One region of the Streptomyces sp. NPDC050997 genome, then DNA from elsewhere that is predicted to be linked to it. Evidence: riboswitches for the same ligand, from Rfam matches in the RefSeq annotation. Region 1 holds a riboswitch; each other region holds the start of a gene.

Region 1 (7,018 bases):
CCGACGGACTGACGGTCGCGTAACCCGGCGAAGGAGCGACCCACGACCGTCCCAGCCGGCCCGCACAGCAAAAAAACAGCCACCCGACAGCACATCAACATCGAACACGCTTCGAACGCAGGGCCAAACCCTCGTCCACAGTCCCCCGAAACACGGCCGATTGCCCGTTTCCTGCGCGCGGGAAACCTGCCGAAGATTGTCGTGCCCGCATACCGCCGGGTACAGTCGCCGCACTGCTCTGGCAGCCCCTGTTGTCGAGGCGAAAGAGAAGTTGGTGAACGACCGTCACCCGTCGGGGATCACAACCACCCCGGCTCCGGCTTCCGACGCCGCCTCCACGCACCACCCGTCCTACGGCGCCCAGGAAGCCCAGTACGGCGACTTCACCACCTACGGCGGCTATGACGCCCCCGGTTTTGACGCCTCGGGTTCCCTGAACCCGGGTTTCGACGCCGGCGCCCATGCCACGGCGACCTTCGAGTCGGACCCCCTCTTCGGCAGCCTTCCCGGCGACGGCACGGGCTCGTACGACTCGTCGGCCTGGCCCACGGGCGGTCACCAGACCCTGAACTACGACATATACGCGGCGCAGCACCACGCCACCTACGACACCGGCGCGTACGACAGCACTGCCTGGACCGGCGAGCACCAGCAGCTCTCAGCGATCCCGCCGCAGGCCACCGGCCCCGACACCAGCGGCCAATGGGACGCGAACGCCTGGCTCCAGCCCGGCCAGTCCGGCGGCCCGGCCGACCAGACCCAGCAGTGGGAATGGGGCACGCAGGCCTTCGACACCGGGGCGTACGACGCCACGCAGTGGAACTCCGACGGCCCTCACGCCGCGACCGGCACCGAGGAGTACGCGCCGCACGGCGAGCCCTTCGAACAGCAGGCGACGGCGACCTTCGACCAGGTCACGTACGGCGAACCGACCCCGGGTGACGGCGAGTTCATCGGCGACGGCGAGTTCACCGGCAACGCCGAGCTGCCGGACGGGTCAGAGGCGTCGCCCGCGTCCGACTCCGCCCACTCCCCGTACGCCGCTGACTCCCCGCACTCCCCTCTCCTCGACGACCAGGAAGAGGTCGCCCCGGCCCCGGCCCCGTCCTCCCGCGCCGCCTCCCGTAGCGGGTCCCGGTCCCGCCGCCGTGTGCCCGCCAAGCGGTCCGCGCTGCTGACGGTGGCCGTTCCCTCGGCGTGTGTGATGGGTGTCGCGGGGATCGCCGCCGCCTCCGTCGGCACGATGACCGGCGGCGACCAGGAGACGGCGAAGACCCTTTCGGACGTCAGCGCCGTGCAGCCGGCCGCCGCGAACAACAAGCTGGACACCCAGTTGCAGAGCCTCTCCGCCGAGGCGGACGACTTCAGCGACCGGGTCAGCCGTACGCAGGAACGTATCGACCTCAAGGCCCAGCAGGCGGCGGAGAAGAAGCAGGCGGCCGCGGATGCGGCGCGTAAGGAGCGGCTGCGCCCCAAGTACGCGCTGCCGGTCGCCCAGCAGGGGCTCAGCGCCTACTTCGGCCAGTCCGGCGTCAACTGGATGTCCGTGCACACCGGCATCGACTTCCCCGTCTCCTACGGCACGACCGTGATGGCCGCGACCGACGCCACCGTGCGGACGCAGTGGAACAGCGCGTACGGCAACATGATGATCCTGATCGCGAAGGACGGCACGGAGACGTGGTACTGCCACCTCTCCAGCTACCGGGTCTCGTCCGGTACGACCGTGAAGGCCGGCGACCCGATCGCGTACTCCGGCAACTCCGGCAACTCGACCGGCCCGCACCTGCACTTCGAGGTACGGCCGGCCGGCGGCGCGGCGATCGACCCCCTGCCGTGGCTGCGCAGCCACGGGATCAACCCGACGTAGGCACCACAACTCCCCCTGTGCCCCGCTGAGCCCCGGCCGTTCGGCCGGGGCTCATGGCGTGAGAACTACAGCTTCTCCACCGGCGCGTACCGCAGCAGCAGTCGCTTCGGCTTCTCTTCCCCGAAGTCGACCGACGCCTCGGCGTTGCCGCCCGTGCCCTTCACGGCCACGACCGTTCCGAGCCCGAACTGGTCGTGGGTGACCCGGTCCCCGACCGCCAGCGCCACCACCGGCTTCTCCGAGCCCCGGCGGGTGGCGAAGCCGGACGCCCCGGACGCCGACGAGCGGGAGCGGGACGACGACAGCGAGGCCGCCACCCCGGACACCGGGCCGGAGGACACCGGTGATGTGGCGCCGGTCCGCTTCCAGTCGACGTGCTGCGGCGGGATCTCCTCCAGGAAACGGGAGGGCGGGTTGTACGACGGCTGCCCCCACGCGCTCCGCAGCGACGACCGTGTCAGATACAGCCGTTCCCGCGCGCGCGTGATGCCGACGTACGCCAGCCGGCGCTCCTCCTCCAGTTCCTTGGTCTGACCGAGGGCACGCATGTGCGGGAAGACGCCGTCCTCCATGCCGGTCAGGAACACCACAGGGAACTCCAGGCCCTTGGCGGTGTGCAGGGTCATCAGGGTGATGACTCCGGAGCCGTCCTCGTCCTCGTCGGGGATCTGGTCGGAGTCGGCGACAAGGGCCACCCGCTCCAGGAAGTCGGAGAGCGAACCGGACGCCTCCCCCTGCGCGGCCTCCTGTTCGAACTCCAGGGCGACGGCGGCGAGTTCCTGAAGGTTCTCGATCCGGGTCTCGTCCTGAGGGTCGGTGGAGGCCTGCAACTCGGCCAGGTAGCCGGTGCGTTCGAGCACCGCCTCCAGGACGGTCGCCGGGCCCGCGCCGGAGTCGACGACGGTACGGAGGTCCTCCATCAGCGTGTTGAACCGCTTCACGGCGTTCGTGGAGCGCGCGGCCATGCCGTACGCCTCGTCGACCCGCTTCAGTGCCTGCGGGAAGCTGATCTTCTCCCGCTGGGACAGGGCGTCGATCATCGCCTCGGCGCGTTCGCCGATGCCGCGCTTGGGCACGTTCAGGACCCGGCGCAGCGGTACCGAGTCCTCCGGGTTGGCGAGGACCCGCAGGTAGGCCAGGACGTCCCGGACCTCCTTGCGCTCGTAGAAGCGGACGCCGCCGACGACCTTGTAGGGCAGGCCGACGCGGATGAAGATCTCTTCGAAGACACGTGACTGGGCGTTCGTCCGGTAGAAGACGGCGACATCGCCGGCCTTCGCGTCGCCCGCGTCCGTGAGGCGGTCTATCTCGTCGGCGACGAACTGCGCCTCGTCGTGTTCGGTGTCGGCGACATAGCCGGTGATGCGGGCGCCCGCGCCCGCGTTGGTCCACAGATTCTTGGGGCGGCGGGACTCGTTGCGCTCGATGACCGCGTTGGCCGCGGTGAGGATCGTCTGCGTCGAGCGGTAGTTCTGCTCCAGCAGGATCGTCGTCGCGTCCGGGTAGTCCTCCTCGAACTGGAGGATGTTGCGGATGGTCGCGCCGCGGAACGCGTAGATCGACTGGTCGGCGTCACCGACCACGCACAGTTCGGCGGGCTGGAGGTCGTACTCGCTGGGCGGCACGTCCACCGGGTGCTCGGAGATGCCGACGAGCTCCCGGACCAGGGAGTACTGGGCGTGGTTGGTGTCCTGGTACTCGTCGACGAGGACATGCCGGAAGCGGCGGCGGTAGTACTCGGAGACGTCCGGGAAGGCGCGGAGCACATTGACCGTCGTCATGATCAGGTCGTCGAAGTCGAGGGCGTTCGCCTCGCGCAGCCGCGACTGGTACATCGCGTAGGCCTGGGCGAGGGTCTTCTCGAAGCCGTCGGTGGCCTGGGCGGCGAAGTCCTCCTCGTCGATCAGCTCGTTCTTCAGGTTCGAGATCTTGGCGCTGAAGGACTTCGGCGGGAAGCGCTTGGGGTCGAGGTCCAGGTCACGGCAGACCAGGGCCATCAGACGCTTGGAGTCGGCGGCGTCGTAGATCGAGAACGAGGACGTGAAGCCCAGCCTCTTCGACTCCCTGCGCAGGATGCGGACGCACGCGCTGTGGAAGGTCATCACCCACATCGCGTTCGCGCGCGGGCCGACGAGCTGCTCGACGCGCTCCTTCATCTCGCCCGCGGCCTTGTTGGTGAAGGTGATCGCGAGGATCTGGCCCGGATGCACGTTCCGCTCGCCGAGCAGGTACGCGATGCGGTGCGTGAGCACACGGGTCTTGCCCGAGCCGGCGCCGGCCACGATGAGCAGCGGGGCGCCGGAGTGCACGACAGCCTCGCGCTGGTTCTCGTTCAGCCCCTCCAGGAGCGCGGCCGGGTCCACCGCCGGGCGGGGGGCGCCGTCGCGGTAGTGCGTGTCCCGGTCCGGCGGCGCGTCGAACTTCCCGCCGAACAGATCGTCCGGAACGGGCTCCGGTACGTGATCGTCTTCGGGCGGCGGCGGGGGTTCCTCCTCGTGCCCGCGAGGGGTCTGGAGGTTCGCCAGGAAGCTGTCATCAAAGAGGCTGCTCATCGCCCTCCGAGTCTAGGACCCCCCACTGACAGCCCGCCGCCACCCCGAGAACATCGCCGGAATCCGGCGGCGGGCGCGGACCCCGAGGATCTTCCGGTGCCGGCCGCCCGGCAGCCTCCCACCCTGCGGGGCGAAGCCGTCACGGTCCGCGATCGACCAGGCCGGTCACGAAGGGGCGGACGTCACCACTCCGACGAAAACACGTGTAAGCCGATGCATATAGCTTAGATCGCGTATATCACTCAGATCGCTTCAGACCGTTTCAGAGCACTCCGGATCGACCACGACCGGCGACGTCCTGACTGAAGGTCACGAAAATGTATCGGGCATATCGAACATCAACCTTCACAGCGGCCACACGAGTTGGCTACCGTGCCGCACAGGCCGTACGACCCCCACCGGCGAACCTCGCCGGGCCGCGCGGCCCCCGCCGAATCCGCAGCGCCGCCGCGCGACTGGAACCGGGGACCCACCGAACATTGGGGTGAATCGGCCCAACTCCCTCTGGGACAAGGCCGTAGGGCAACCCTTCCTAACCACCCGCCCGAACCCGACAGCTAACTCGGTAGGCGGAACGTGGAAGGAGTCGCCTCCCTTGGCGTCGCACCGCAAGTCGCGTCCTCCGGGTACGCGCGTAGCAGGCATACGGACCCCCGCCCTCGCCACGGCGGCCCTCACCTCCGTCGCCCTGCTGTCCCAATCGGCGCAGGCCGCCCCCGTCGACGACAGACCCAGCCTCGAAGAGGTCGAACAGAAGGTCGACGACCTCTATCGCCAGGCGGAGTCGGCGACCGACAAGTACAACGCGGCCAAGGAGAAGACCGGGAAGCAGCGCAAGCGCGTCGACACCCTCCTCGACGACGTCGCCCAGCGCACCCAGAAACTCAACGAGGCACGGGAGGAGCTGGGTTCCTTCGCCGCCGCCCAGTACCGCACCGGCGCCTCCGCACCCGACACCGCGACCTTCCTGCTCGCGGACTCCCCGCAGGACTACTTCGACCAGACCCAGCTGATGGGTCGGCTGACCAACAGGCAGAAGGGCGCGGTCGACGACTACACCGTCGAGCAGTCCGCGACGATGGAGAAGCGCAAGGAGGCCACCGAGAGCCTTCAGTCGTTCACCGAGTCGCAGGGCGACCTGAAGACGGCCAAGGCGACCGTCCAGAAGAAGCTCGCCGGCGCCCGCGCCCTGCTGTCGCAGCTGACCGCCGAGGAGAAGGCGCGGCTCGCCGCGATCGAGGAGAAGAAGAAGCAGGAGGCGGAGCGCAAGGCCGCCGAGCTGGCGGAGCAGCAGGCCGCGGCGGAGCAGAAGGCCCGGGAGGAGGCGGCTCAGCAGCAGGACAGCGGCTCCTCGACGGGCTCCACGTCGTCGGGATCCTCGTCCACGTCCGGCTCCGCGTCCGATTCCGCGCCCGACGCCTCGTACGCCACCAAGGCCGAGAAGGCGCTCGCCTTCGCCCGCGCGCAGATCGGCAAGCCGTACGTCTGGGGCGCCACAGGCCCCGGATCCTACGACTGCTCCGGCCTCACCCAGGCCGCCTGGAAGGCCGCCGGCGTCTCCCTCCCGCGCACCACCTACGATCAGGTGAACGCCGGCACCACGGTCGCCCTCTCCGCCGCCCAACCCGGTGACCTGGTCTTCTTCTACGACGACATCAGCCACGTCGGCGTGTACATCGGCAACGGCATGATGATCCACGCCCCAAAGCCGGGCGCGTACGTCCGCGAGGAGTCGATCTACTACGACGGCGAGTCGTCGATCTACCGCGTGGTGCGACCGGCCTGACCCTGCCCATCCGGGGGCGGACGGCGTTCGTCCGCCGCCTCCTCCGGAGGCGGGGCGGCTCTCCTGCGGCTCGGCGCGGGCGTGGTCCTGTCGGCCTACGCCGCCACCCGCGCGGAGGTCACGTCCACAGCACCGCGATGAAGATGTTCGCCGTGGTCAGCGCGCCCACCAGGCCGAACATGCTCTTGTCCACCCGCTCGTCGTCCCGCTTCACGTAGACGAGGCCGAGGATCACGACCAGCAGGGCCAGCTTCACGCCGATCTTGATGTTGTTGACGGGCTGGTCGTCGGCCTGGTTGAGGCCTACCAGGATCGCGCCGGTGACCAGCATCGTCAGGGCGCCGTGCAGCATCGCCGGGACGAAGCGGGCGGTGCCCTGGCCCATCGCCTTCATCTGGGTGAGGAAGCCGCCGAGCAGCGAGGCGATGCCGATGATGTGCAGGCCGACGAAGAGATGGATGAGTACGTCCATGAGGCCGGAGCCTAATCAGGGGTGCGGGAGGCATCTGACACCGGGCCGCCCCACTGGACCGGATCTTGCCCGACCAGATCTTGCATATATGCGGCCCATAGCACCTGGCGACTCCCCTGTGCCGCGGATTCCTCACCTCGGTCATCGCTCTGCGTGAAGTCGACGACGCCAATGGCGGATCACGGTCACATACGGTCACCAGACGGCCTACACGCGGCACTTCCGTACATCGCGTTACCGTGCCGTCACAGTCCGGTTTAGCGTCCTCAACCAGGTGACCGGCTCCCCACCGCCGCCCGGGCCAGGGGCGGCAGTCGGCCACCACCGCCGAGAAGTCC
Region 2 (7,018 bases), on a different contig from region 1:
CGGTCAGCGCCTTGCCCACGCACATCACATCCGGAGTCACCGCCGCGTGCTCCGCCGCGAACAGCGCGCCCGTGCGCCCGAACCCGGTCGCGATCTCGTCGAACACCAGCAGCACGTCGTGCGCGTCGCACGCCTCGCGCAGCACCCGCAGATACGCGGGGGAGTGGAACCGCATCCCCCCGGCGCCCTGCACCACCGGCTCGACGATCACCGCGGCCAGCTCGTCGGCGTGACGTGCGATCGCGGAGCGCAGCCGCTCGGCGTACGACTCCTCGTATCCGGCGGGCGGCGCGTCCACGAAGACCTGCCGGGGCAGCGCCCCGCTCCACAGCTCGTGCATCCCGCCCTCGGGGTCGCACACCGACATCGGCTGCCAGGTGTCGCCGTGGTACCCACCGCGCCAGGTCAACAGCCGTTGTTTCGCGGGGCGGCCGAGCGAGCGCCAGTACTGCAGGCACATCTTGACCGCGACCTCGACCGACACCGACCCCGAGTCGGCGAGGAAGACATGCTCCAGACCGTCGGGCGACATGTCGACAAGGAGCTTCGCCAGTCGTACGGCGGGCTCGTGCGTGAGCCCGCCGAACATCACATGGCTCATCCGCCCGAGCTGCTCACGCGCGGCCTCGTTCAGCACCGGGTGGTCGTAGCCGTGGATCGCCGACCACCAGGACGACATCCCGTCGACGACCTCGGTATCCGCACCGTCGGCCGTCCGAAGCCTCAGCCGCACCCCGCTCGCCGACTCCACGACGAGCGGTTCCTGCCGGCCGGGCATGGGACCGTACGGATGCCAGACGTGGCGCCGGTCCAGTTCCAGCAGCTCCGGCACGGTCAGCTCGGGCATCGGCAGGTCAGGCATTGGGTGCGAGGTCCGTTCCGGCACCCCGACGGCGTACGGCGACCAGATCCGTCCGGGGCTCGGCCGCTGTGGCCGCGGGAGCGGAACCGCACACCCCGCCGTCCGCGTGCGACCCGCACCCGGTGCCCTCCCGGGACCCGGAGCCCGCCTCCTCGTGGGACCCGCACCCGGCGCCCCCGCCGGCGTGCGACCCGCAGCCGCCCTGGGCCGTCACCCGGTGCTCGGGGAGGGTGACCTGGTCGGTGCCCTCCACCTCGAACCCGGCGTCCGCGATCATCTCCAGGTCGGCCTTGCCCGTCTGCCCCTCGGTGGTGAGGTAGTCGCCGAGGAAGATCGAGTTGGCCAGGTTGAGGGCGAGGGGCTGCATGGTGCGCAGATGGACCTCACGGCCGCCGGCGATGCGGACCTCCACGTCCGGGCAGACGAACCGGACCATGGCCAGGATCCTGAGGCAGCGCTGCGGGGTGAGGTTCCACTCCTTGGCCAGCGGGGTGCCCTCGACCGGGATCAGGAAGTTGACCGGAACCGAGTCCGGGTCCAGCTCGCGCAGCGAGAAGACCACGTCGACGAGGTCCTCGTCCGACTCGCCCATACCGGCGATCAGACCCGAGCAGGCCGACAGGCCGGCCGCGTGCGCCTTGGTGACCGTGTCCACCCGGTCGGCGTACGTGTGGGTGGTCGTGATGTCCCCGTACGTCGCCTCGGACGTGTTCAGGTTGTGGTTGTAGGCGTCCGCGCCCGCCTCGCGCAGCCGCTCCGCCTGGCCGTCGGAGAGCAGCCCGAGACAGGCGCACACCTCGACGCCCTCGTTCTGTTCCTTGATGGTCCTGATGGTGCCCGCGACCCGGTCCACGTCCCGGTCGGTGGGACCACGCCCGGACGCCACCAGGCACACCCGTTTGGCGCCTCCCGCCAACCCGGCCGCAGCCGCCTCGGAGGCCTGATCGGGCTTGAGCCAGGTGTACTTGAGGATGCCGGCGGTTGAGCCGAGCCGCTGCGAGCAGTAGGAGCAGTCCTCCGGGCACAGGCCCGACTTGAGGTTGACCAGGTAGTTGAGTTTCACTCGTCGGCCGAACCAGTGGCGGCGTACCTTGCCGGCCGCTGCCACCACATCGAGCAGGTCGTCGTCGGAAGTGGCGAGGACGGCGAGCGCCTCCTCGCGGCTCGGCACCTCGCGCCGTAGCCCCTTTTCCACCAGCGTGTTCAGCAGGTCCATGAGAGCCGATCCTGTCGTAAGGAGCCGTCCGGGGCCAAGGAGAGTTCGCACAACAGAGGCGCTTTCAGGTGTGGGTATCGCCACACACGGGGTGCCTGGTTGTCCCGCTAGTGTCTGTTCACTGCCTACAAATAATGTCTGTGCACTGCCTACAGAAGCCAAAAGCCCTGGAGGACCGATGGCGTTCGGCTGGATCGATGAGGAGGCGGAACGGCGCCGCCGCGCCGGACTCGTACGGACGCTGCGCCCCCGCCCCGCCGACTCGCCGCTCCTGGACCTCGCGAGCAACGACTACCTGGGCCTGGCCCGTCATCCCGAGGTCACCGAGGGCGCGGCCCGGGCCGCCCGGACCTGGGGCGGCGGCGCGACCGGCTCCCGGTTGGTCACCGGGACCACCGCGCTCCACGCCGAGCTGGAACGCGAGCTGGCCGACTTCTGCGGCTTCGAGGCGGCCCTCGTCTTCTCGTCGGGCTACGCGGCGAACCTGGCCGCGGTCACCACGCTCGCCCCGCACGGCTCGCTGATCGTCTCCGACGCCGGCAACCACGCCTCACTGATCGACGGCTGCCGGCTGGCCCGGGGCACCACCCAGGTCGTCGGGCACGCCGACCCGGACGCCGTGGACAAGGCCCTGCGGACGCACGAGGGCCCCGCCGTGGTCGTGTCCGACACGGTCTTCTCGGTGGACGGCGACGCGGCCCCGCTGGCCGCCTTCGCCGCTGCGTGCCGGGAGCGCGGCGCGGGGCTGGTGGTCGACGACGCCCACGGACTCGGGGTCCTGGGCGACGGCGGTCGCGGCGCCCCGCAGGCGGCGGGCCTCGCGGGGGCCGACGACGTCGTCGTGACGGTCACGCTGTCCAAGTCGCTCGGCAGTCAGGGCGGCGCCGTGCTCGGCCCCGCCCGGGTGATCGACCACCTGGTCAACGCGGCCCGGACGTTCATCTTCGACACCGGCCTCGCCCCCGCGGCGACCGGCGCGGCGCTGGCGGCGCTGCGGCTGCTGCGCCGAGAGCCGCGGCGGGCGGCGCGGGCCCGCGCGGTCGCGGGCGAACTCCACGCACGCCTGACCGCCGCGGGGCTGCAGGCGGTACGCCCGGACGCCGCGGTGGTCTCGGTGCGCGCGCCGTCCCCCGAGGCGGCGGTCGGCTGGGCGGCCGACTGCCGTACCGCCGGGCTGGTCGTGGGCTGCTTCCGACCTCCTTCCGTGCCCGACGGCATCTCACGGCTGAGACTGACCGCCCGCGCGGACCTCTCCGCGGGGCAGATCGAACGCGCTGTACGGGTGATCGGCGAGACACGACCATGAGTCGGCGTGACACGGCCGGGCGCCGCACCCTGATGGGCCGGACGGTCTGATCAGGACCGGATCGCGGTCGTGAATCCCGTCCAGCTCTCGGGGGAGAAGAGCAGCGCGGGTCCGGCCGGGTCCTTGGAGTCGCGTACGGCGAGCAGACCGGCCCAGTGGCCGGTCTCCGGCTGGGCCGTCTCGACGCAGTTGTTCGCTCCGGTGCTGTAACTGCTGCGCAGCCACCGCGTGTCGGGAAGATCGGTACTGGAAGGTACGTGCCGAGGCAGTGCGGGCATGGTGCCTCCTTACGCGCCATCACCTATTGCGGCGATGTAATCCAACGAGTCTTCGGGCGAAAGGGCATGGAACTGAAGGGCGTTGAAGGCCTCGGTGTAGGCCTGAAGGTCTTCTTTCCGTTCGAGATAGAGGCTACTCGTCAAGTGGTCGAGAACAACCACGTCCAGATCAGATGTGCTCGAAAATGAGAAGATAACGAAAGGCCCGGTGACACCGATGTGCGCTCCGGCCGCGAACGGCAGTACCTGCAACCGCACTTGGGGCAGTCGCGCCGCCTCGACCAGGCGCTCCAGCTGGTGCTCCATCACCTCGGGTCCGCCGACCTCGCGCCGCAGCACCGCCTCGTCCAGCACGGCGTCCAGCTCCAGCGGCGGTTGCGACCGCAGCACGTCCTGCCTGGCCAACCGCACCTCGACCAGGGCGTCCACCCGCTCGTCGTCCAGGCCGTCGACCGCCGCCCTGGTCACCGCCCGGGCGTACTCCGGCGTCTGCAACAACCCGGGCACCACGGAGGTCTCCAGTGTGCGCATCGTGCCGGCCTGCGACTCCAGGCTGATGAAGTCCCGGTAGGTGGGCGGCAGTACTCCGCGATACGCGTGCCACCAGTGATGCCGGCCGGCGCTCTCGTCTGGCCCCGCCAACACCAGCAGCAACTCCCGTAGTTGGGCGTCGCGCACTCCGTAGGCGTCCAGCAGTAATCGCACATCGGCCGGTTTCACCCCGCTGGCGCCGGTCTCGATCCGGCTCACCTTCGACTGGTGCCAGCCCACCAACCGGGCCGCCTCACCACTCGTGAGCCCGGTACCGGTGCGCAGGGAACGCAGTTCCGCGCCCAGTTTCCGGCGGCGCACCGCGGGACCGTGCTGCATGGGCTACTCCTTACTCCAACCGAGGCACCCAAATACGGTCTGCCGTCGTAGAGTTCACCGCTTCGAGCGACAGATATATGCATATCTTGGTGGATCGCCACCCGTGACCGTCGCGGTAATGGCACTCTGACGACGAAGTACCAGTCCGGGACCGTACTCGAACCATCCGCTCTGTGTCGGACTGCGGGCCCGCGGGAAAGGGACGACGTCGCCATGGCAGATCATCTGGAAGCATCCGTCACTCTGTCGAGCGTTCCCGCCTCGGTCTCCGCGGCCCGCGCCTATGTGCTCACCACCCTGGTGGAGTGGGGACTGGCGGCGGACACGGACATCGCCGACACCATCCGGCTGATCGTCTCCGAACTCACCACCAACGCCGTACAGCACACCTTCGGACAGTCACCCACCTTCACGGTGGACATCGAGCTCGACCGTGATGAACACCTGCGCATCGGTGTCACCGACAGCCACCCGCGATTCCCCAAACGGCTGCCGGCCGCCGTCCAGCAGGACAACGGCCGGGGCATGGTGATCATCCGTTGGCTGACCGCGGAGTGCGGCGGCAAACTGAGAGTCAGACCCACCAGAGAGGGCGGCAAGACGGTCTCCATCGAACTGCCGTGGTCCGTCCCGGCCGAGTCGGTGCCGGCGGCGGGACAGCAGGAGCCGTAGCGGAGCGGTGGGCGCGCCGGAGGCCGCGAGGCGGTCAGGAATGAAGGCCCCACGGGGGCGACGGCGGGTCAGATCGCCGTCACCCCGCGCGGGAGGGTCACTTGACCCGGCCGTACCAGACGCTCTTCGTCCAGATCTTCTGCAGCCGTACGACGTCCCCGGTCTTCGGGGAGTGCCAGAGCTTGCCCTTCCCGGCGTAGATGCCGACGTGGTACACGTTCGAGCCCGAGTGGAAGAAGACCAGGTCTCCCGCCTTGCGGCTCTTGGAGGTGATGTGGCGCGTCTTGTTGTACTGCTGGGCAGCCGTGCGGGGCAGTTTCTTGCCCGCCTTCTTGAACGAGTACAGCGTCAGTCCGGAGCAGTCGAACCTCTTCGGTCCGGTGGCCCCGTACTTGTACGGGGAGCCCTTCTTGGACGCCGCGACCTGCAGTGCCTTCGTCGCCGGTGTGGCGGCCGCGGCGTCGGAGGCGACGCCCGGGACCACCACCGAGCCGCCGACGGCGGCGATGGCGAAGGCCGAGGCCGTACCGGCCCTGACCATGAGCGACGGGACACGATTGAGCGCAGTCATGCGCAACCCTTCGTCAGCCGCCTGTGAAGGATGACCTGTCGGATTCGGGCTGACAAAGTTGCCCGGCCGCTGACGCGGCTTCACCCCAAGGGCTGCTCGACCCGGTCATGGCGTGACCGTTCCGGCGACCCGTCGTGCCTGGGTCCTCCACTCCTGCCGATCCACTTCTGTCGACCGGTCATCCGGGCGGCGGCAGGACTCGGCGTCCGCCCGGATCGCCCCGCCGTTGTGGCGGGGTCTTGTCGTCAGTCAGGGATCTTGGCTCACGGATGTCCGAAAAACCCAATGGAACCGGGGGTTTGTGTTGTTACTCACCACTCACCCGTTCGGGTGGACACCCCCATGTTCGAAGGGGTGTTGAAGGGCCCGAGGAGGCCTGGACCAGCAGCGGAACGCCCCATTTCGTCCCCGGACTACGCGCGTTGCGCAACCCTGTCAGGCCGAAAAATGGAGGCACGTCTACTCTGATTGGCGGTACCCCGTTTGGTCCGTTTCGGCTCCGGTCCGGACGTCGCGGGAGCGGGTCGGCGCGTCCGGACCGGCTGGGGGTGCGTCAACTGTCGGAGCGCGGCGGCACCGTGACGCGAGCCGTGCGGCGCTCCCCGTCCAGCACGCGCAGCGCACGCGCCAGCGTGTCGGCGTGCAGTTCGGTCTCGCCCCGACGGTGCATCAGCGCCAGCGCGTCCCGCAGTGCGGCCGCCTTGCCGACCAGTGCCTGCGCGGCACGCAGTCCTCGGTACGTGTCCCCGTGCTGCGCCGGATTGATCCGGCCGAGCAGGTCGACCACGTCGAGGTAACGGTCGATCAACTCACCCTCGGCGCTGGTGAGGGCGGGCAGCGGTGGCAGATCGGGCAGCATCGGGGATCACCTCGCTCCGGGTGCGGGACGTGAGGCCTTGCGGCTCGGGATGAGCCGGTCCACCAGGCCGTACTCCACGGCCTCCTGGGCGGTGAGGATCTTGTCCCGCTCGATGTCCGTGTGCACCTGCTCCGACGTCCGCCCGGTGTGCCGTACGAGCATCTCCTCCAGTCGGCTTCGTACCCGGGTCAACTCCTCGGCCTGGATGGCCAGATCGCTGGCCTGCCCCTGGATCGGCTGGGTGAAGGCGGGCTGGTGGATCACCATCCGAGCGCCCGGCAGCGCGTTCCGCTTGCCCGGCGTGCCCGCGGCGAGCAGCACCGAGGCGGACGAGCCGGCCTGGCCCAGGCAGGTCGTCTCCACGTCGCACGTGACGTACTGCAG
Region 3 (7,018 bases), on a different contig from region 1:
CCACAGCCCGCACCTGGACCGGGTGTTCTTCGGCAACAGCGGGACGGAGGCGGTCGAGACCGCCCTGAAGTTCGCCCGCTACGCCACCGGGAAACCGCGGATCCTGTACTGCGACCACGCCTTCCACGGCCTGACCACCGGCTCGTTGTCGGTCAACGGCGAGGACGGATTCCGGGACGGCTTCGCCCCGCTGCTGCCCGACACGGCCGTCCCGCTCGGTGATCTCGACGCCCTGGCACGGGAGGTGAAGAAGGGCGACGTCGCCGCGCTGGTCGTCGAGCCCATCCAGGGCAAGGGCGTGCACGAGGCCCCACCGGGCTATCTGCGGGCCGCCCAGGAGCTGCTGCACCGGCACAAGGCGCTGCTCATCGTCGACGAGGTGCAGACGGGACTGGGACGCACCGGCGACTTCTACGCCTACCAGCACGAGGAAGGCGTCGAACCCGACCTGGTGTGTGTGGCCAAGGCGCTGTCCGGCGGTTATGTGCCGGTCGGCGCCACCCTCGGCAAGGACTGGATCTTCAGGAAGGTCTACTCGTCCATGGACCGGGTGCTGGTCCACTCGGCGAGCTTCGGGTCCAACGCGCAGGCCATGGCGGCGGGACTGGCCGTGCTGTCGGTCATGGAGAGCGAGCAGATCGTCGCGGGCGCCAGGGCCACCGGCGAACTGCTGAAGTCCCGGCTCTCGGCGCTGGTCGACAAGTACGAGCTGCTCGCCGACGTCCGCGGCCGGGGCCTGATGATCGGCATCGAGTTCGGCAGGCCCCGGTCGTTGAAGCTGCGCAGCCGCTGGGCCATGTTGCAGGCCGCCCGCAAGGGACTGTTCGCGCAGATGGTGGTCGTCCCGCTGCTGCAACGCCACCGCGTCCTCACCCAGGTCTCCGGCGACCACCTGGAGGTGATCAAGCTGATCCCGCCGTTGGTCGTCGGGGAAGCGGAGGTGGACCGGTTCGTGGACGCCTTCACGGATGTGATGGACGACGCGCACAGCGGTAGCGGGCTGATGTGGGACTTCGGCAAGACGCTGATCAAGCAGGCGGTGGCCAACCGGTAGGGCGCGGGGTGTCGGCTGCTCGGCGTAAACGGGTTTGCCTCTGAGGCAAGAAAATTGCCGCAGAGGCAAGTCTGCGGCTCAATGGAGGCATGAGCTCCCCGGAAGCCGACAACGAGCCGTCGACCGGGCCGGTCGCCGACCTGCCCGCGGTCGCACCACAGCTGCGTGCCCTGCGCCGCCGTGCCTCCCTCACCCTGGAGGCCGCCGCCGGGGCCGCCGGACTGTCGCCCGCCCACCTCTCCCGGCTGGAGACCGGGCAGCGCCAGCCCTCACTGCCGATGCTGCTCGCGCTCGCCCGTACCTACGGTACGACGGTCTCGGAGCTTCTCGGCGAGACGGTCGGGGAACGGGACGCGATCGTGCGTGCCGCCGACATGGAACCGACCGCGGCCGGCGGCTGGACCTACTGGCAGGCCGGCGCGTCCGGCCGGGGCATGCAGGCGCTGCGCGTCCACGTCCCGTACGGCTCCCAGGGCGACATCGTGCGGGTGCACCCCGGTGAGGAGTGGCTGCACGTCCTCCGAGGGCGGCTGCGCCTGCGTCTCGGGGACACCACGCACCGGCTCGCACCGGGCGACAGCGCGCACTTCGACTCGCTGACCCCGCACCGCATCGCCGCCCAGGACCCCGACGGGGTCGAGCTCCTGTTCGTCCACACCCTGCTGCAGAGCCCCACGGCCACGCTGTGCCTGGGCCCCACCTTTGGAGACATGCCATGACTGACATGGAGGAGAAGTTCCCCCGCGCCCTGTGGGTGCGCCTCATCATCTACCTCGCCGTCGGCCACGTGTTCGCGGCCTTCATCTACTTCCTGTTCGCGCTGGGCGCCCAGAAGTGACCTCTCGGAAGGCGAGGCGTCAGGGGGCGGACCCTCAGGCGGAAGGACTCAGTCCAGCAGCCGCTCGCGCAGCCGCTCCCGGATCTCCGGGGTGACTCCCAGCCCCTTCTCCAGGTAGGTGTCGACGTCGCCCCAGGTCTCCTCCATCGTCTCGAAGGCGGTCGTCAGATACTCGGCGCGCGCCTCGAAGAGGGGGCTGAGCAACACCATGACCTCGGGAGAGTAGGCCGAAGCGGAGCTGCCGCTGCGGTGCACCTTGTAGCGGCGGTGCTTCGCGTTCGACTCCAGGTAGTCGGCGAGGATCGCCTCCCGCTCGACGCCCACGGCGAGCAGCGTCACCGCCACGGACAGACCCGCGCGGTCCTTGCCGGCCGCGCAGTGCATCAGCGCGGGGACACTGTCCTCGGCGAGCGCGCGCAGCACCTGGGATTGCTCGGCGGTGCGCTCCTTGACGATGTCGCGGTACGAGTTGATCATCCGGTCCGCGGCCTTGCCGTCGCCCAGGGTCTCGCGCAGCTCGTCGATCCGGCCGTCACGGACCATCTTCCAGAACTCGCTGCCGTGGGCCGGATCCGTCAGCGGCAGGTTCACGTTGCGCACGCCCGGCAGCTCGACGTCGGGCCCCTCCAGCTTCTGGTCCGCCGCGTTGCGGAAGTCGAAGATCGTGTGCAGGCCCAGGGAGGTGAGGAACGCCGCGTCCTCGGCGGTCGCGTGCGCGAGGTGGCCGCTGCGGAACAGCACTCCGGGCCGCACCCGGCGGCCGTCCACGGTCGGCAGGCCGCCCACGTCACGGAAGTTGCGCACTCCGGACAGCTCGGGTTCGGTCGACGGGACCTGCTGTGTCACGGGGGCTCCTCCCAATCGGTGCCGTCGACGCTGCTCGACGGCGGGCACCCACCCGACGATACGACACGGCTTCGTAGGGCAAGCAGTTGTCCACAGGCGTTGCATAGAGGGCTCGCCGCGCATGATGATGTTGATGCCTGAGTGCACCTGTTCGTGTCTGTTCGTATCTGTGAGGGACCGCATGCTGGAGATCGCCGAGAACGGCCGTACGTGGATTCTGTCCGGGCCGACCAGCAGTTACGCCGTCCATCTCACCGAGGGCGACGAACTGCTGCATCTGCACTGGGGGCCGCGGATCGCGCTCGCCGACGCCGAGGCCCTCGCCCTGCTCCCCCTGCCGGACTACCGGGGCTTCGAGTCCCCGCTCGACGGGCATGAGGAGTACCCGGTCGAGGGCGGCCCCCGCTTCGTGCGCCCCGCCCTGTCGGTGCGCACGGACGAGCGGCGCGGCACCGAGTGGATCTTCGAGGCGTACGAGCGTGCCGAGGACGACGAGCTGCGGCTCAGATTCCACGACGGCGGCCTCACGATCACCCTGCACTACCGCATGCGGCACGACGTCGTGGAGCGCTGGGTGAGCCTGGACAACGCGGGCCCCGCCGTGGAGCTCCTGCGCGCCGACTCCGCCACCTGGACCCTGCCCGACCGCGAGACCGGCTGGCGGCTGTCCCAACTGCACGGCCGCTGGGCCGCGGAGTCCCGGCTGGTGCGCGCCCCCCTCACCTACGGCGAGAAGGTCATCGGCAGCCGCCGCGGCCACACCGGGCACCAGCACCTGCCGTGGGTCGCGCTCGACACCGACGCGACCGAGGAACACGGCGAGGTCTACGGCTGCGCCCTCGGCTGGTCCGGGTCCTGGCGCATCGCCGTGGCCGAACTGCCCGACACACGCGTGCAGATCACCGGCGGCGCGGGCTACGACGACTCCGGCCTGCTCCGTCTGGAGGCCGGCGAGTCCTTCACCGCCCCCGTCTTCGCCGGCCTGTGGAGCGACGCCGGCTTCGGCGGGGCGAGCCGCGCCTGGCACGCATACCAGCGGGCGTACGTCATCCCGGACGCGGACCGGGACCGGCCGGTGCTGTTCAACTCCTGGGAGGCCACCGAGTTCGACATCTCCGAGGAGCAGCAAGGGGTGCTGGCCCGCCGGGCCGCGGCGACCGGCGTCGAGCTGTTCGTCGTCGACGACGGCTGGTTCGGAAAGCGCACGAGCGACCGGGCCGGGCTCGGCGACTGGACGCCCAACCCCGACCGCTTCCCGGGCGGCCTGAGGCCCCTCGCCGACTATGTGCACGCCCTCGGCATGCAGTTCGGCATCTGGGTCGAGCCGGAAATGGTCAATCCGGACAGTGACCTCTACCGTGCCCACCCGGACTGGGTGCAGTACCAACCAGGGCGAAAGCGGACGGAACTGCGCAACCAGCTGGTGCTGAACCTCGCGCGCGAGGACGTCCAGGAATACCTCTGGGAGCAGCTGCACGGGCTGCTCTCCAGCGCCCCGATCGACTATGTGAAGTGGGACTTCAACCGCTGCTTCACCGACGCCGGCTGGCCCGGCGACCCGTACCCGCAGCGCCTGTGGGTCGATCACGTGAACGCGCTGTACCGCCTGCTGGACCGGCTGCGCCAGGCCCACCCGGGCGTCGCCTTCGAGTCCTGCTCGGGCGGCGGCGGGCGGATCGACCTCGGTGTCATGAGCCGTACCGACCAGGTGTGGACCTCCGACAACACCGACCCGCTCGACCGGCTCGCCATCCAGCACGGCTTCAGCCAGATCCACCCCGCGCGCGTGATGGCGGCCTGGGTCACCGACAGTCCCAATACCCAGCTCAACGACCGGGTCAGCACACTGCGGTTCCGGTTCGTCAGCGCCATGGCCGGGGTGCTCGGAGTCGGCGGGGATCTCGCCGAGTGGACCGAGGAGGAGCTCGCCGAGGCCCGCGACTGGGTGACTCTCTACAAGGAGATCCGCCCCGTCGTGCAGCGCGGCGACCTCTATCGGCTGCGCCCGCCGGAGGGTGGATCGAGTGCGGTGCAGTACGTGCTGGGTGACGAGTCGGTCGTCCTGGCCTGGCTCCAGGCGCAGCGCCACGGCGAGCCGGTGCCGGCGCTGCGGCTGCGCGGACTTGACCCGACGGCGTCGTACGAATGCCGCGAAACGGGCGAAGTCCACCGAGGGGCCGTGTTGTTGCACCACGGCCTGCGGACCGGCCTTCGGGGTGACCTCGATGCGACGGTTCTCCGGCTGCGCCGCATCTGAGAGTTCTGTCCGAATTAGAACCTTCATTGCAACTCAGCCTGAAATGAGGCTATCTGAGGAACGGTGCGTGAGCAGCGTCATATTCGTGACCGTGCGTCGCCCGTCATGTTCACGTAATTCTTATGTATTTCAAGGGGATTTGAGGTGCGGGCGACCCTGTCGATTTACTGAGGGTGACTGGGAATTCCGTAAGGGATCAACAAAAACGCATTCGCACGCAACCTCCCGCTTGTCCTATTGCGTCTTAGTCGCTTACGTTCGCCACCGATCCGGACGGACGCCCAATCCTGCCGCCGCCCGGAGACCGCACACACTCACCCGCACACGGCAGGAGCGGGGGACCCACAGGCACAACCGCCTGTTTCGGTCTCCGGAACAGGCTAGGGGTTAAGTCGTGCTTCGGTACGGCCGGGCATCTCCAGTCCGCACCCGACAGCTCACCTCGCAGGCGCCGGAGAGGAATTCGCCATGCCCGCGAACGGTAAGCACCGCCGCACGAAGACCCAGCGCTTCGCTCGTTCCATCGCCGTCGCCGGAACTGGCGGCGCCGTACTCGCACTTCCGCTTCTGGGGGCCACCGGCGCCCATGCGGCGAGTGTCCAGTCCCTTTCGGGAAATGCCGTTCAGTCGTCCGTCGCGACTACCGCGAAGAAGTCGGTTGCCGAAAAGGCGACGGCCGAAAAGAAGGTGGCCGCGCGGACTTCGGGCGCGAAGACCTATGTGGTGCGCGTCGGCGACTATCTCGCGAAGATCGCCAAAGAGCAGAACGTCAGCGGAGGCTGGAAGAAGCTCTACGAAGACAATCGTGAGGCCATAGGCGACAACCCGTCGCTGATCCATCCCGGTCTGAAGCTCACGATAGGGAAGAAGGCCGCGACGGGTGCCGAGAAGCCGGCCTCCGCGCCGAAGCCGAAGCCGAAGTCGGCCTCCGCGTCCTCGTCGAAGAAGTCGGCGGCCGCCGCTCAGAGTGCCGTGACCACCAGCACCGCGAACGGCTTCACCCTCCCGGTCAGCGGCGCCACCATCGGCACGGGCTACCACGTGGCGGGCAGCATGTGGTCCAGCGGCTACCACACCGGTGTCGACTTCGTCGTCCCGACCGGTACTCCGCTCAAGGCCGTCGGTGCGGGCACGGTCGTCTCCGCGGGCTGGGGCGGCGCGTACGGCAACCAGGTCGTCATCAAGCTGGCCGACGGCTACTACGCGCAGTACGCGCACCTGTCCTCGCTCTCCGTCTCCGGCGGTCAGACCGTGACCGAGGGTCAGCAGATCGGCCTCTCCGGCGCGACCGGCAACGTGACCGGTCCGCACCTGCACTTCGAGATCCGCACCACGCCGGACTACGGCTCGGACGTGGACCCGATCGCCTACCTCCGCTCGAAGGGTGTCTCGGTCGGCTGACGCCCTCACGACCACCTGCCCCACACGCTGCCGAAGGCCGGACCCCTGATCCCCGGGTCCGGCCTTCGGTATGTCCGGGTCCATCACGCCATGTTCTGAACCCTTCCTGGTCAATCCGTGATCACCGCATTGCGGTCCTGTGGCAAGGGAGCCGAATGCGTCGACAGCGCGCAGGCGTGGGGGCACAGTGAACTCCGTTGCTGTGCAAGCGCTTTCTGTCGTTGACGTCCCGGAGGAGTTCCCTTGTATCCGCCCGCCCGACGCCGAAGAACGGTCGCCGTCACCACACCCGTCCGCTGCCCGGAAGGAGCCGTCTCCCGTGACGACCACGCGTAGAGCCTTCGCGACCCTGGCCGCCGGAACCGCGATGGCCGCCCTCGCCCCGGCTGCCCCCGCGAGCGCCTCGCCCCGCCACCACCGCCCGATCGCCCACGACGACTTCCGTCACGGCCTCGGCCGATGGGCCGTGGAACTCGAGAAGGGCGGCACCGTCACCGCCTCCCGCGGGATCCTGGAAGTCGACGTGCCCGCCGGCGCGACCGTCTGGTTCACACAGCGGCTCGAAGGGCCGTACGTCCTGGAGTACACCGCCACACCGGTGTCGCAGGGCGGGGTCAACGAC

Evidence for each region. A riboswitch is a leader RNA that binds a small molecule or an ion and turns the genes downstream of it on or off. The one in region 1 is predicted to bind cyclic di-AMP.
Region 2: linked by a shared signal. The riboswitch ahead of AB0H86_RS10640 (C40 family peptidase) and the one ahead of AB0H86_RS33295 (NlpC/P60 family protein) in region 1 are both predicted to bind cyclic di-AMP.
Region 3: linked by a shared signal. The riboswitch ahead of AB0H86_RS35530 (peptidoglycan DD-metalloendopeptidase family protein) and the one ahead of AB0H86_RS33295 (NlpC/P60 family protein) in region 1 are both predicted to bind cyclic di-AMP.

The regions. Positions count from the first base shown of each region.
Region 1 covers NZ_JBFAGK010000019.1:83,943-90,960, forward strand. Annotated here, with positions in the region: gene AB0H86_RS33280 (alpha/beta fold hydrolase) at 1-23, shown strand, start outside; gene AB0H86_RS33285 (M23 family metallopeptidase) at 275-1,870, shown strand; gene pcrA (DNA helicase PcrA) at 1,936-4,422, opposite strand; cyclic di-AMP (ydaO/yuaA leader) riboswitch at 4,841-5,010, shown strand; gene AB0H86_RS33295 (NlpC/P60 family protein) at 5,018-6,208, shown strand; gene AB0H86_RS33300 (hypothetical protein) at 6,327-6,680, opposite strand.
Region 2 covers NZ_JBFAGK010000004.1:139,890-146,907, forward strand. Annotated here, with positions in the region: gene AB0H86_RS10610 (adenosylmethionine--8-amino-7-oxononanoate transaminase) at 1-862, opposite strand, end outside; gene bioB (biotin synthase BioB) at 855-2,078, opposite strand; gene AB0H86_RS10620 (8-amino-7-oxononanoate synthase) at 2,257-3,384, shown strand; gene AB0H86_RS10625 (DUF397 domain-containing protein) at 3,435-3,662, opposite strand; gene AB0H86_RS10630 (helix-turn-helix transcriptional regulator) at 3,672-4,532, opposite strand; gene AB0H86_RS10635 (ATP-binding protein) at 4,746-5,204, shown strand; gene AB0H86_RS10640 (C40 family peptidase) at 5,302-5,775, opposite strand; cyclic di-AMP (ydaO/yuaA leader) riboswitch at 5,779-5,990, opposite strand; gene AB0H86_RS10645 (hypothetical protein) at 6,329-6,634, opposite strand; gene AB0H86_RS10650 (ATP-dependent Clp protease proteolytic subunit) at 6,641-7,018, opposite strand, start outside.
Region 3 covers NZ_JBFAGK010000022.1:4,934-11,951, reverse strand. Annotated here, with positions in the region: gene AB0H86_RS35555 (aspartate aminotransferase family protein) at 1-1,054, shown strand, start outside; gene AB0H86_RS35550 (XRE family transcriptional regulator) at 1,144-1,773, shown strand; gene AB0H86_RS35545 (DUF6126 family protein) at 1,770-1,892, shown strand; gene AB0H86_RS35540 (tyrosine-protein phosphatase) at 1,941-2,738, opposite strand; gene AB0H86_RS35535 (alpha-galactosidase) at 2,920-4,995, shown strand; cyclic di-AMP (ydaO/yuaA leader) riboswitch at 5,297-5,459, shown strand; gene AB0H86_RS35530 (peptidoglycan DD-metalloendopeptidase family protein) at 5,464-6,396, shown strand; gene AB0H86_RS35525 (DUF6250 domain-containing protein) at 6,716-7,018, shown strand, end outside.